DNA from 3 places in the Pontibacter actiniarum genome. Region 2 is predicted to be linked to each of the others. Evidence: riboswitches for the same ligand, from Rfam matches in the RefSeq annotation. Region 2 holds a riboswitch; each other region holds the start of a gene.
The links. Region 2 has a riboswitch for S-adenosylmethionine ahead of CA264_RS08695 (Na+/H+ antiporter NhaC family protein). Riboswitches for the same ligand answer to the same signal wherever they lie in the genome.
Positions count from the first base shown of each region.

Region 1: another riboswitch for S-adenosylmethionine. It lies ahead of CA264_RS02560 (phosphoadenylyl-sulfate reductase); the one in region 2 lies ahead of CA264_RS08695 (Na+/H+ antiporter NhaC family protein).
Region 3: another riboswitch for S-adenosylmethionine. It lies ahead of metH (methionine synthase); the one in region 2 lies ahead of CA264_RS08695 (Na+/H+ antiporter NhaC family protein).

Region 1 covers NZ_CP021235.1:594,526-598,736, forward strand. Annotated here, with positions in the region: gene CA264_RS02550 (sulfate adenylyltransferase subunit 1) at 1-339, opposite strand, end outside; gene cysD (sulfate adenylyltransferase subunit CysD) at 341-1,249, opposite strand; gene CA264_RS02560 (phosphoadenylyl-sulfate reductase) at 1,366-2,085, opposite strand; SAM riboswitch class I at 2,407-2,510, opposite strand; gene CA264_RS02565 (hypothetical protein) at 2,719-3,438, opposite strand; gene CA264_RS02570 (DUF4153 domain-containing protein) at 3,568-4,211, opposite strand, start outside.
Region 2 covers NZ_CP021235.1:2,007,845-2,012,055, reverse strand. Annotated here, with positions in the region: gene CA264_RS08705 (DUF819 family protein) at 1-292, shown strand, start outside; gene CA264_RS08700 (N-acetylmuramoyl-L-alanine amidase) at 774-1,694, opposite strand; SAM riboswitch class I at 1,867-1,969, shown strand; gene CA264_RS08695 (Na+/H+ antiporter NhaC family protein) at 2,210-3,550, shown strand; gene CA264_RS08690 (DUF58 domain-containing protein) at 3,652-4,211, opposite strand, start outside.
Region 3 covers NZ_CP021235.1:3,915,252-3,919,462, forward strand. Annotated here, with positions in the region: gene metH (methionine synthase) at 1-1,735, opposite strand, end outside; SAM riboswitch class I at 1,806-1,914, opposite strand; gene rpmA (50S ribosomal protein L27) at 2,909-3,178, opposite strand; gene rplU (50S ribosomal protein L21) at 3,250-3,558, opposite strand; gene CA264_RS16850 (ribonucleoside-diphosphate reductase small subunit) at 4,185-4,211, shown strand, end outside.

The DNA of each region.
Region 1 (4,211 bases), 1.4 Mb from region 2:
ATCTACAAGTATGATAGACAAGTTTGAGTTGGATGCACCTGTAACCATGTTGCGGGTATACTGAATGTGACCCGGCGCATCGGCAATGATAAACTTACGCTTTTCGGTAGAGAAGTACTTATAAGCTACATCAATGGTGATGCCCTGCTCGCGCTCTGCCTTCAGACCATCCGTTAACAAGGAAAGGTCAACCTGCCCGTCTTCGTTCAGGCGGCCAGAGCTTTCGATGGCTTCCAGTTGGTCGGCAAAAATCTGTTTTGTATCGTACAGCAGGCGACCTATCAGGGTGCTCTTTCCATCGTCTACGCTGCCTGCGGTAATAAATCTTAGTATATCCATCTTAAAAGTATCCTCCTTTTTTGCGGTCTTCCATTGCTGTTTCAGACAGCTTATCATCGATACGGGTCGCGCCACGCTCACTTATTTTAGACTCCAGAATCTCCGCGATTACGCCGTCTATATCATGTGCGATTGACTCTACAGCAGCTGTACAGGTCATATCGCCCACCGTGCGGAAACGTACCTGCTTTCTCACTACCACATCGTCCGGCTCCTGATAAATAAAGTCAGACCATGCCATCAGCTTCCCATCACGCACCAGACACTCGCGCTCGTGAGTATAGTAGATGTTCGGCAGCTCAATACCTTCACGTTTGATGTAGTTCCACACGTCTAGCTCCGTCCAGTTTGAGATCGGGAACACGCGTACGTTTTCACCTTTTGTGATGCGGCCGTTGTAGATGTTCCAAAGCTCCGGGCGCTGACGTTTCGGGTCCCACTGGCCAAACTCGTCACGAACAGAGAAGATACGCTCTTTGGCGCGGGCTTTTTCTTCGTCGCGGCGGGCACCACCAATGCAGGCATCAAAGCCAAACTCTTCGATAGTTTCTAATAGGGTATGTGTTTGCAGCGCATTGCGGCTGGCGTAGCGACCTTTAGGTTCCGATAAACTCTTGCGTTTGATGGTGTCTTCCACGTTGCGCACGATCAGCTTTTCGCCCAGGCGCTCTGCTAATTCATCGCGGTAGCGAATAGCCTCTGGGAAGTTATGGCCGGTATCGATGTGCACCAGCGGGAACGGGAATTTACCCGGTCTAAAGGCTTTCTCAGCCAGGCGTACCAGTGTGATAGAATCTTTGCCGCCCGAAAAGAGCAGGGCTGGCTTTTCAAACTGCCCCGCTACCTCGCGCATAATGTGGATAGCTTCTGCCTCCAACTGGTCGAGGTAATCCAGATATCTCTTTGTCATAATTTGTATTTAATTCTGAATTATGAATGCTGAATTATGAATTGGAGCAAGAAGCCTATGCCTTTTATCCATTCACAAAACACATTCATAATTCATGATTTCTAATTTATAATTAGCTATCGTGCGTGCAAGCCGCATTCTTTTTTGGAGTTGTCTTCCCACCACCAGCGGCCGGCTCTAAAGTCTTCACCTTCAGCGATGGCACGGGTACAAGGGGCGCAGCCTATGCTTACAAAGCCTTTGTCGTGCAGCGGGTTGTATGGGATGTTTAGCGTTTTTACAGCAGCCTTTACATCCTCCAGCGACCAGTCCAGCAATGGGTTATACTTAATCAGTTGGTGGCCTTCGTCCCATTCCAGCAGCTGCAGGTCCTGGCGTGCACCTGATTGATCGGCACGAATACCCGTCACCCAGATGTTCACTCCTTGCAGGGCGCGGTTCAGTGGCTCCACCTTACGGATGTAGCAGCACTGTTTTCTGTCGTCGATGGAGTTGTAGAAGCTCATAGGGCCTTTTTCGTTTACCAACTGCTCTACCGCCTCATGCTTCGGGAAGTATACTTCTATCTTTTTGCCGTAGTGGTTGTTGGTTTTGTGCAGCAGGGTATAGCTCTCGTTAAAGAGGCGACCTGTATCCAGCGTGAACACACGTATCGGCAGGTTATTCTCGAAAATGAAATGCGTAATGACTTGGTCTTCTATACCAAGGCTGGAGGAAAAGGCAATATTGCCATTGAATTCCTGTGCCAGACGCTGCAATCCCTCCTCAGCCGAAAGTCCGGTAAGGGAGGCGCGCAGGCTGTCCAGCTTCGCCAGCAATTCTTGTGATAAATCCATGGGATATACTTTAATCTCTTGAAAACTAAATTGGTAACTGACGTCCCATTCATGGCTATAACTATGCCAATCCACCACAGGAGGAGCAGGCACCGGTATTTCTGCTGTGCTCTAAGAGTGGCAGCAGGCTCCTGCGGGAGCTTTTTTAAAACCGTAATGGGACTGGTGAGAGGAGCTTTAGCAGCTGGAACAACAACAGCAACAACAGATCTGCTTTGCGCGCGCAGTTGTTGGGGCAGAGGCAGCAAGGGCTGTGGCGTAGCCATAACCTGCTGGGGTAAGTGTTGCTGATGTAAGGTTGTAGGTTTGCATTGCTTTATCAATTTATATGCCCCGGCCCGGCCGGGATAGGATTTGGCACCTTACCGTACCGGAGGTTGCCAGAGGGTCGCGGAGCCTAGTCTCTCGCCTCTTCTTTATAAATTTATTACAGACGTTACGTCCATTGGTGATACTCCTACAAAATTACGGCTTTTTCTGAGATGTGTAACCCTTTGTGTAAAATATTGTGAAACAGCGGTGAAGATAAGGGCCACAGGGCAGAAATAACAGGTGCCTGGGTCAGCGGAAGTGGCGTGGTAAAAGCTGTATGAGGGCTGTATTTGCTGCGTTACACTCCCGGGCCGCAGGCGGTCAGGCCGCCAGCTGGGTTACATACTTTACGAGCGAGCGCTTGGCGATGGGCAACAGCGACTGCTCCACCGGAATCGGCAGCTTGGCCACAGCCAAAAACGTAGCCGGGTTGGGCAGCTCCTGGCGCTCTCTTATCAGTTGCACTTTGAGGTGCTCGTGTGTCTGGGCCAGGCTGCGCCGCACTGTTTGCAGGTGCCGCGTGTTAATGCCCCGGTACTTTTCGTAGGTATTCTCAAACACCGTGATGTGGTAGGCATACACCTGCGTTTCCTTGCCGGGGTAAGTGTCCAGAAAGAGGTAGCCCTCGTTGTGGTACATGGGGGTAATACCGACCGGGCTGATCTCCAGGTGGCGCTCCACAAACTCATAGAGTTCTTTGCCTTCCCCCAGCGCCTGGCTGAACAGCGGCGTGGCGTATTGTATGATTTCCTCTATCTGCTCCATCGTTTCGTCGTCCTGCACGATTTTCTCATACACCAGCTCCAGCTTTTCAAAGTCGGCACGGCTGATGCGCTGCGGAAACGACTCGTACACCAGGCGCTTGTGCTCCTTTACCTGTTGCAGGTTGCGGTAGTGCATGATCAGGTCCGAGAAAATAGGGTAGAGGCGCTGCTTGCCAAACTCTGATTTGGCTGCCTGCAGGTAAGCCAGCAGCAGGTACTTTTTATACTCAAAATCCAGAAGCCCTTCGGTGAGCCAGTTGACAGGTAGGGTGTTCATAGGCCATCAACTTAAGTAGTTTGTACTTGTGCTATTAAACGGAAAAGGGGCAGGAGAAGGTTGGGCAGCGGTAAACGATTGGAGCGGCAGCGCCTGCGGTGGGAGCAAAGCACCGGTAGCCCGGCCGGCTTACCTAAAGCCGAACAGCAGCGGGAAGAGAAACACCACAACGACTACCCAGGCACCGTAAACGGGAGCGTACGCAGCAATAGCCCTTCCTACAGCAGCTGTGTCAGCCTTTCTGGTCACGCTTCTGTAGAGGCCAAAGGTTACCAGCAGCAGGTTTGCCAGGATCAGGATGTTGCCTCCCAACACAGCCAGCCTGTTGGGCGTAAAGCCCCACTCCGCTATCCGGAACAGGATGGCAGACAGCGCGATGCTGTTTACAAGTATGGTTACTACTGACAAAAGCAAAAGCACCCAGGCCGCCGTGGTGTTGCGCGCTGCCCTGGAGTTTTCTGCCACCGAAAAGAAAACAATAGCCATTACCCCGATCAGCAGCAAGTTAAAGAGGAGCAGGAACTCGCGGTCGTTGTAGGGGTCTTTGCCGGAGTACACGATGGCGCCCAGGTAAACCACAAGCATGGCCAGCACTAGCGGCCCAAAGATCCTGGCAATAACAGGGGAGACCTTGTTTACCAGCTGCGGGTTGGTCTGCGTCAGGTAAGTGCCCACGATAGGGGCCCCGGCCAGCCCGAAAATGCCGACGTACTGAAAGTATAGCTCCTCAATCTGAAAACCGATCAGCGAGAATAGCCCGATCGTGAGCCCTG
Region 2 (4,211 bases):
CGCTGTGCTGGATAACCCGAAGCTGTTCCTGGTGGGGGCGCTCTGGATCATCTTCCACATCATCATTATGCTGGTGGTGGCGCGTATTATCCGGGCACCTTTTTTCTATGTGGCGGTGGGCAGCCAGGCCAACATCGGCGGGGCAGCCTCTGCACCAATCGTGGCGGTGGCCTTCAACAAGTTTCTGGCGCCGGTGGGCGTGCTGCTGGCCGTGCTCGGGTATGCCGTGGGCACCTATGGCGCTTACCTCTGCGGGCTGATGCTGCAGTATGTATGGAACATGCTGGCCTAGGCAAGTATAGCTTACATGAATCGGCCCCGCCAGGAGATCGTTATCTTCTGCCGGGGCCGGTTTGTTTTGGAGCTTCTGTGGATGAGTATGATAAATTCTCTTGGTGTGTGCAATTTTTTTTTGCGCTAACTGCCGCTGCTTTCTGCTACTTGGAATGAGCTATACTTTCTGGCTGTTGTTCATCCTTCAGGTTCGCTTCTGCTAAGTTTCACTTCTAGCTTTGGTGCGCTCCCGGCCGCGGGGCCTCGTCTTCCCGCATCGCGCTGTGTATCTTTCCTGCCTAACGGCTGCCGCTCGCGCGGCACCGGAAAGCTACAAGGCGCTCAACGGAAAGACTGGGATCATTTCCAATAGCCACGGCTGACGGAGCTTCTGCCAAGCCCCCTTTGAAAGGGGTAGAGAGATAAGCGTGCGCTTCAATCAACCGTTAGGAAGCTTCAAATTGCACATCACAGCTTGTGTTAGTTTCAAGAAGTAACTGCTACAAATACTTTTGGTACAGGTTGTAAAGTACGATTTTGTCTTTTGCCGTCAGCACCGTGTCTACCTCGTGTTGGATAAAGTGCAGCTTAAACGCCTTGATGGCGGCTGGCATGTCGCGGGTATCGTAGCCAATGATGCGGAGCGCGTCCTTGGGGTTAAAGTGAGGAGGAATGGTGGAAACAGAGTCGGTCGGCTGCAGTATAAGCGCAGGTTTTGTGCCGGTGCTGTCGAGAACCGTGATCGGCGCGGCCGGCTGCAGGTACTTCTCCACCACCCCCTCGTCGTACCACAGGCCGTACCCGGCATCCGCCAGTTTCTTCCACGGGAAGGTGCGGTTCGGGTCGTTCTTGCGCGTCGGGGCAATGTCAGAGTGGCCTATGAAGTTGGCGGCCGGGATGCCGTGCGTCTCCTTCAGCATGGCAAGTACGTCCAGCAGGCTGTTGATCTGCTCCTCCGAAAAAGGCTCCAGCCCGTTGTTGTCCAGCTCAATGCCGATGGAGGAGGAGTTCAGGTCCCGGTCGTTGCCCCAGCGGCTGTTGCCCCCGTGCCAGGCGCGCAGGTTGTCGTTCAGCATGTGGTATACTTTGCCGTCGCGGCCGATCACATAGTGCGCGCTCACCTGGGTCTTCGGCATCGTAAACGTCTTGAGCGTGTGGTCGGTGGAGTTCTGCGCCGTGTGGTGAATTACCACGAAGTTAGGGCGCCGCATGCTGAAGTTGGTGGTGCCCACCCAGTAATCCCCCTGCTGCAGGCGCTCCTCGCCTGGGATAGTGGCCGGAACTGTGCGGAGCTGCCTGGCGTAGGTCTTCAGCTGTTTCTTGTGCGCTTTGTTGGTGCTGGCATAAGGGTTTTTGGTACAGGCGGTAAAGCTGGCGCTCGCCAGCAGCAGGGCAAAAAAAGCAGTAGCGGTATACTTCATATTGGTTGTTTTGGGTGATTTTTCAGAACATTAAACTTGCCGGATTTTCGGCACAGATGCAAGTTTAGACACTGAATAATAGCCGTACTGGAATATAAATGTTCTTAGAAGTTTCCGAAAAGGTTTGATTTTGTCGCGCGGCTGCTTTTACCTTTGTGGCATCTTTATGCAAGATTTATAAAGAAGAGGGGAGAGAGCAGGCTCAGCGAACCTCTAGCAACCACGGCCGCGGCCGTAAAGGTGCTAACACCTGCCCAGTTTGGGACCTATAAATTTAACCTCATGCACCTGTTACACCAGCTTTCCGCTATTCTTTTCCGTGCCTTTACCGCAACGCCTGTGCGCGCCTGCTACTGTTGTTACTGCTGTTGAGGGTAAGCCTTTTCTTCGGTCACTGAACCGCACCCCGTCGCTTTTCTGCAGGGGATAAAACTAACTGTACATTCTTTTCATTAACCGGGCGTGGCTGCTGCAAGTACTTGGTACCTGCTCCTGCCTTTCGCTTTCATCTATACATGCAACATATTCAGAAAACAGGGGGATGGGCCCTTGTGCCTTTCCTGGTGTTTGTGCTTACCTTCCTGGGGGCAGGCATCCTTTTAAATGATTTTTATGCACTTCCTGCGCCTGTGGCCGTTTTGCTGGGCATTGTTTCGGCCTTTTTTATACTTCGTGGTTCTACGGAGGCGAAAGTGGCGGCGCTTATCCGGGGCTGCGGCGACTCCAAGATCGTTACCATGTGCCTGATCTACTTGCTGGCAGGCGCGTTTGCCACGGTAACAAAGGCCGTGGGCGGGGTAGACGCCACCGTTAACCTGGGCCTCAGCGTGCTGCCGGTGCAGTACCTGGCGCTGGGCGTGTTTCTGCTGGCGGCTTTCCTTTCCACGGCGACAGGAACTTCGGTCGGTGCCATTGTGGCGCTGGGCCCGATTGCGGTAGGGCTGGCAGAGCAAAGCCATACGTCGCTGCCCTTGCTTTTGGGAGCCTTGCTGGGCGGCGCGATGTTCGGCGATAACCTCTCGTTTATCTCCGACACCACGATTGCCGCCACGCAAACCCAGGAGTGCAGCATGCGCGATAAGTTCAGGGTAAATATTTTGATTGCAGGCCCGGCGGCCTTGGTAACCATAGGGTTGCTGCTGTTTACAGGCTGGAACACGGCCGGAACGCCGGAAAACCTGCTGCCTGAGCTGCACGCCGCTTCTTTCTGGCAAATAGCGCCTTACCAGCTTGTGATTGTGCTGGCCGTGTCCGGTGTGAACGTGTTCGTTGTGCTGACGGTCGGCACCCTGGCGTCCGGGGCGGTTGGGTTGGCAACGGGGCACCTGGAGGTGCTGTCGTTCGGCCGCAGCGTGTACGAAGGCTTTACAGGCATGATCGAGATTTTCCTGCTTTCCATGCTCACAGGCGGCCTGGCTCAGATGGTGAACGAGGCAGGCGGAATTGCCTTCCTGCTGCAGCGCGTGAGCAAAGCCACCCGCGGTTTCCGCTCTGCGCAAACAGGCATACTGGCGCTGGTAGGCGGCACCAATACGGCCATCGCCAACAACACGGTCTCTATTGTGGTCACGGGGCAAGTGGTGAAGGAGGTGAGCCGGAAATACAGCATCGATAAGCGCAAAACCGCAGCGCTGCTTGACATCGCTTCGTGCGTGGTGCAGGGCCTGTTGCCGTACGGCGCGCAGATCCTGATCCTGCTCAGCTTTACCGAGGGGCAGCTGAGCTTCCTGGACCTCTGGGCCTCCGCCTGGTATCTGTACCTGTTACTGCTGTTCAGTTTGGTGGCTATCTACACACCACTCGTGGACAGGTTTTTGGCCAGGCAGCCTGCCGCTGCGCCCGCTGTGGCGGCATAACGCATAAACACGCATTACTCTCACCTTAAATACATCCGCAACTATTCTAACTTTACTAACCTTACCAAAAAAGGGAGACAAGCTTTGTCTCCCTTTTTTTATCAGATCAGGCCCCGTGCTTTTAGCTCCAGGTATTTGTTGATGGTGTTCACCGTCAGGTCCTGGGGTGGGGTGAGGATGGTGTGGATGCCGTGCTGGCGCAGTACCTTTACCACTTTTCGCTTATCATAGCTGAACTTCTGCGCGATGGCCTTGGTGTATACTTGCGCTGTGTTGGTGGCAGGCCGGCGCAGCACCTCATGCAGCTCGGTGTTTTCAAAGAAGATGACCACCAGCAGGTGGTGCCGGGCCAGGGCGCGGAGGTATGGGAGCTGGCGTTCTGCACCGTTGAGGGTTTCAAAGTTGGTGAACAGCAGGAGCAGGCTTCGCTGTTTCAGGGAGTGGCGCACCGTGGTGTAGAGGCGCTCGTAGTCTGTTTCCTGGTAGAGGGTTTTCTGGTTGTAGAGCAACTCCAGAATACGGCGCAACTGGTTTTCTTTGCGCTGTGCCGGGAGTATGTTGCTGATCTTGTCGGAGAAGGTGATGACGCCGGCCTTGTCCTGCTTTTTGAGGGCGATGTTGGAGATAACGAGAGAGGCGTTGATGGCGTAGTCCAGCAGGG
Region 3 (4,211 bases), 1.9 Mb from region 2:
GCATGGCCTCACGCACCACATCATTGCCACGGAACGAAAACGAAAGGTTACTTACACCACCACTTACCAGCGCATGCGGCAGGTTCGCCTTGATCCATTTTATCGTTTCGATATAGTCTACCGCATAGTTGTTATGCTCTTCTATACCTGTGGCTATGGCCAATATGTTAGGGTCGAAGATGATATCCTGTGGCGGGAAGCCAACTTCATCCACTAAAATGCGGTAAGATTTTTCGCAGATTTCTATTCTACGCTCAAAGGTATCCGCCTGGCCCTGCTCATCAAATGCCATCACAACAACGGCTGCACCATACTGGCGCACCTTGCGAGCCACCTTTTTAAAGTTCTCTTCGCCTTCTTTTAAGCTGATGGAGTTTACGATGCTCTTGCCCTGCACACACTTCAAACCTGCCTCAATCACACTCCATTTAGAGGAGTCGATCATGATTGGCAACTTTGAAATGTCGGGTTCAGAAGCGATAAGGTTCAGGAAGTTGGTCATGGCCTGCTCTGAGTCAAGCATGCCTTCGTCCATGTTTACATCGATAATCTGGGCACCACCTTCTACCTGCTGCTGCGCCACCGATAAGGCTTCCTCAAACTTTTCTTCTACAATAAGGCGGGCAAATTTCTTAGAGCCGGTTACATTGGTGCGTTCGCCAACATTTACAAAAAGGCTTTCAGGGTAAATGGTGAGGGGCTCGAGGCCGCTGTAGCGAGGGAGAGGAGCTACCGGGGTGGGAACGTGCGGTTTATACTTCTGCACTAAGTCGGAGATTACTTTGGTGTGTACGGGCGTAGTGCCACAACAACCACCCAGTATGTTCACCAGCCCTTCCTTTAGATATTCCTCTACAATCTCGCCCATTTGCTGCGCGGTTTCGTCGTAGCCGCCAAAGGCGTTTGGCAAACCAGCATTTGGGTAGGCACTAATGTAGCAGTCGGAGATACGGGATAGTTCTTTAATGTGCGTCTTGAGCTGACGCGCACCTAAAGCACAGTTAAAGCCAATGCTAAGTATAGGTGCATGCGAGATGGAGTTCCAGAAGGCTTCTACTGTCTGGCCAGACAAGGTACGGCCGCTGGCATCTGTGATCGTACCCGACACCATGATCGGCAGCGCTTTGCCACCATCCTGCACGTACTGGTCTATTGCGAAAAGCGCAGCCTTACAGTTCAGCGTATCAAATACTGTTTCTACCAATAGCAGGTTAGAGCCACCATCCACCAGGCCACGCACCTGCTCACAGTATGCCTCCACTAGTTGATCAAAAGTGATGGCGCGGTAACCAGGGTTGTTTACATCCGGGGAAAGCGAAGCGGTACGGTTGGTAGGGCCAATGGCACCGGCCACAAAACGCGGTTTACCCGGTACTTTTGCTTCTATCTCATCTGCTGCCTCACGTGCTAACCTTGCCGACTCATAGTTTAGCTCATATACTATGTGTTCCAGGTGGTAATCGGCCATGGCGATGCTGGTGCCGCTAAAGGTATTGGTTTCGATGATATCGGCACCAGCCTCTAAATATTCTGCATGTATGGCTTTGATAACGTCTGGGCGGGTAATAGAAAGCAGGTCGTTGTTGCCTTTCAGATCGCTGGCATGGTCTTGAAAGCGTTCGCCACGGAAGTCTGCTTCCTGTAACTGGTAACGCTGAATCATGGTGCCCATAGCACCATCCAGCACTAGCACACGCTCTTGCAGCAGTTTATGTATCGGATGTAATTTTGTCATTTCGGTGTCTTTCTTCTCTTCAGTCTTCTACGAGGCTTATCAAGAAGGACACCTATGGGAGGCAGGATCGCTCTTATCTTCCCTGGCAGCAGTTGCTCCAGGAGGGAGTTAGCACCAAGCTTTATACATGGTTGCTAAGACGTCGTCGGGCCCTATCCCTCAGTCTTTCTTGATAAGTGTAAGCAAAGTAAAGGTATATCCGTGGGAAAAAGAAATTTAGTTGCCTGAAATGTAGGCGATTTGTCTGAGCTGGCGTGGTTCTGTTTACCCACGGCTCCAGTTGGAAGCTTTTCCTCTGCTATCCTTTTGCTATCCTTCGGTCGCCATGCCTGCGGAACCGGAACAACTCTCATTAGAGAACCACTATTCCCAAGGCTGGTATGCTGCTGCCATCATTCAAGTATAATGTTGTTGTTTGGCTGATGCTGGGGTGCAAGTATAAATTTCATAGCGAGCGTCATCGCGCGGACAGGTCGCGAACTGTCCCTACAAAGTTTTGCAGGAGCTCCGTCAGCTTTGGCTACCAAAAACATTTTCAGCCTTTCCGGTGGCGAGCGCGAGCGAGGCAGCCCGAGACACGAGTAAGAGGGCCCCTATACCCGACAGGAAAAGCACCCGGCACGACGCGGAAAGACGGGCCCTCGCGGGCATGAGCGCTCTAAAGTATAAAGTGAAACAGTAGGTGTTTGGGAACTGGAGGGTGAACGGGAACTACAAAGAACAGCTTGGCTGAAGTTATAATTAGCAGATGCTATGCAAGTATAACTCTGTAGCTTTTAAAGCACGAGTTGCAAACTCGCGCTAGCAGGGTGGAAGTATAAATACAGCTAGCAGGGGCAGTTAGAGGCACAAGCGGACGCTTGCGCCAGAGAAGCAGTTTTGTAGTTCAGCTGTAAGTATGGCTTTGCAAGCCAGTCGAGTTACAAACTCGACATTATAGTAGGACACGAGTTACAAACTCGCGCCAGCGGAGGCTAGCGGAGGCTAGCGCAGGAAGAAAAGTAAGGCCAAGCCGGCGAGGCGAAAAGGCAGCTATGGACAAGGTATAGCCTAAAGCTCTGGATGCACAAAAGCAACCTGCCCATACTCAGCTAGAACACACTCCACAAGTATAAAAACAAAAGAGGGATGCCTTTGGAGCATCCCTCTTTCAGTATCAATAAAACCTAAAAATTAAGCTTCCGCCTCTACTTTAGGAATTACAGAAACGTAAGAACGGTTTTTCTTACCTTTTCTGAATGATACAACACCGTCAACCAGAGCAAACAGGGTGTGGTCTTTACCAATACCTACGTTTGTGCTTGGGTGGTGCGCAGTACCTCTTTGTCTTACAATGATGTTACCTGCGATGATGTCCTGGCCACCGTAAATCTTAACACCTAGTCGTTTAGAATGCGATTCGCGGCCGTTGTTAGAACTACCAGCTCCTTTTTTGTGTGCCATCTTTTTAACTATTTAACTCAGGTTAGCGAACTAAGCCTGAAAGGATTCAACGATTAATTTCTTCTTACTGCTTAACCAATGCTCTCGATAAGAACTTTAGTATAGTTCTGACGATGTCCTCTCGACTTTCTATACCCTTTTCTTCTCTTCTTCTTGAAGACATGAACTTTGTCAGCTCTGAACTCACCCAGGATTTTACCAGTTACCTTGATACCATCCACGAAAGGGGCGCCAACAGTGATGTTGCCGTTATCATCTGTAAGAAGAACATTGGCGAACTCAACGGCGTCACCTTCTTTGCCGGAAAGCTTGTTAGCGTAGATGAACTTACCGCTCTCTACTTTGGTCTGTTGACCTGCGATTTCTACAATTGCGTACATCAGCTTCAATGTATGTTTAAAGTTTAGTCCGCAAAAGTACGGCAACTAATTGATAATTGCAACGCCTTGTGCGTGAAAAAGTTCAGCGCCAACCCCATCTTTTACACACCTCTGTGGAAAACTGTGTTGATATCTAATCGCCAACTTTCAGCGCCTGTTTAAAACCCTCACAAACAACTACACCCCAGAACCTTACAGCAGAAGTGCCGCAGCCACCTTTTCCACAAATTACACATTTGCCCGTCGCCCGTTACACGCATTTCACCCCGTCAAGCCCTTCTTTCTGCTTTTTGCAGCGCTTCGTGTGTAAAACTCCCTTACCTTTGCACGGTGGCGCTTCACCAACCACCACACCTTTGCCATAATATTTAAATCTAAATATATAATGGAAAATGAATGTTGAAAACAGTGTGCATTAGCCCGAAAAACGGCCTAGAATAGCCGCCAGGAGGATGTGCATAAATTGAACAACTTTCACCCATGAAATCGAGTTCATTTCTATATATTTGAAGTCAGAATATTTACGGGCCAGCTGTTCGGGCAAGGCCAAAACATTCTTAGATATGGTTGGTTTTGAGTGCGCAGGCACACCCTAAACCCTATTAATTATTAAAACTTACGTGATTATGGAGCCAATACTGCAAGAGAACCCA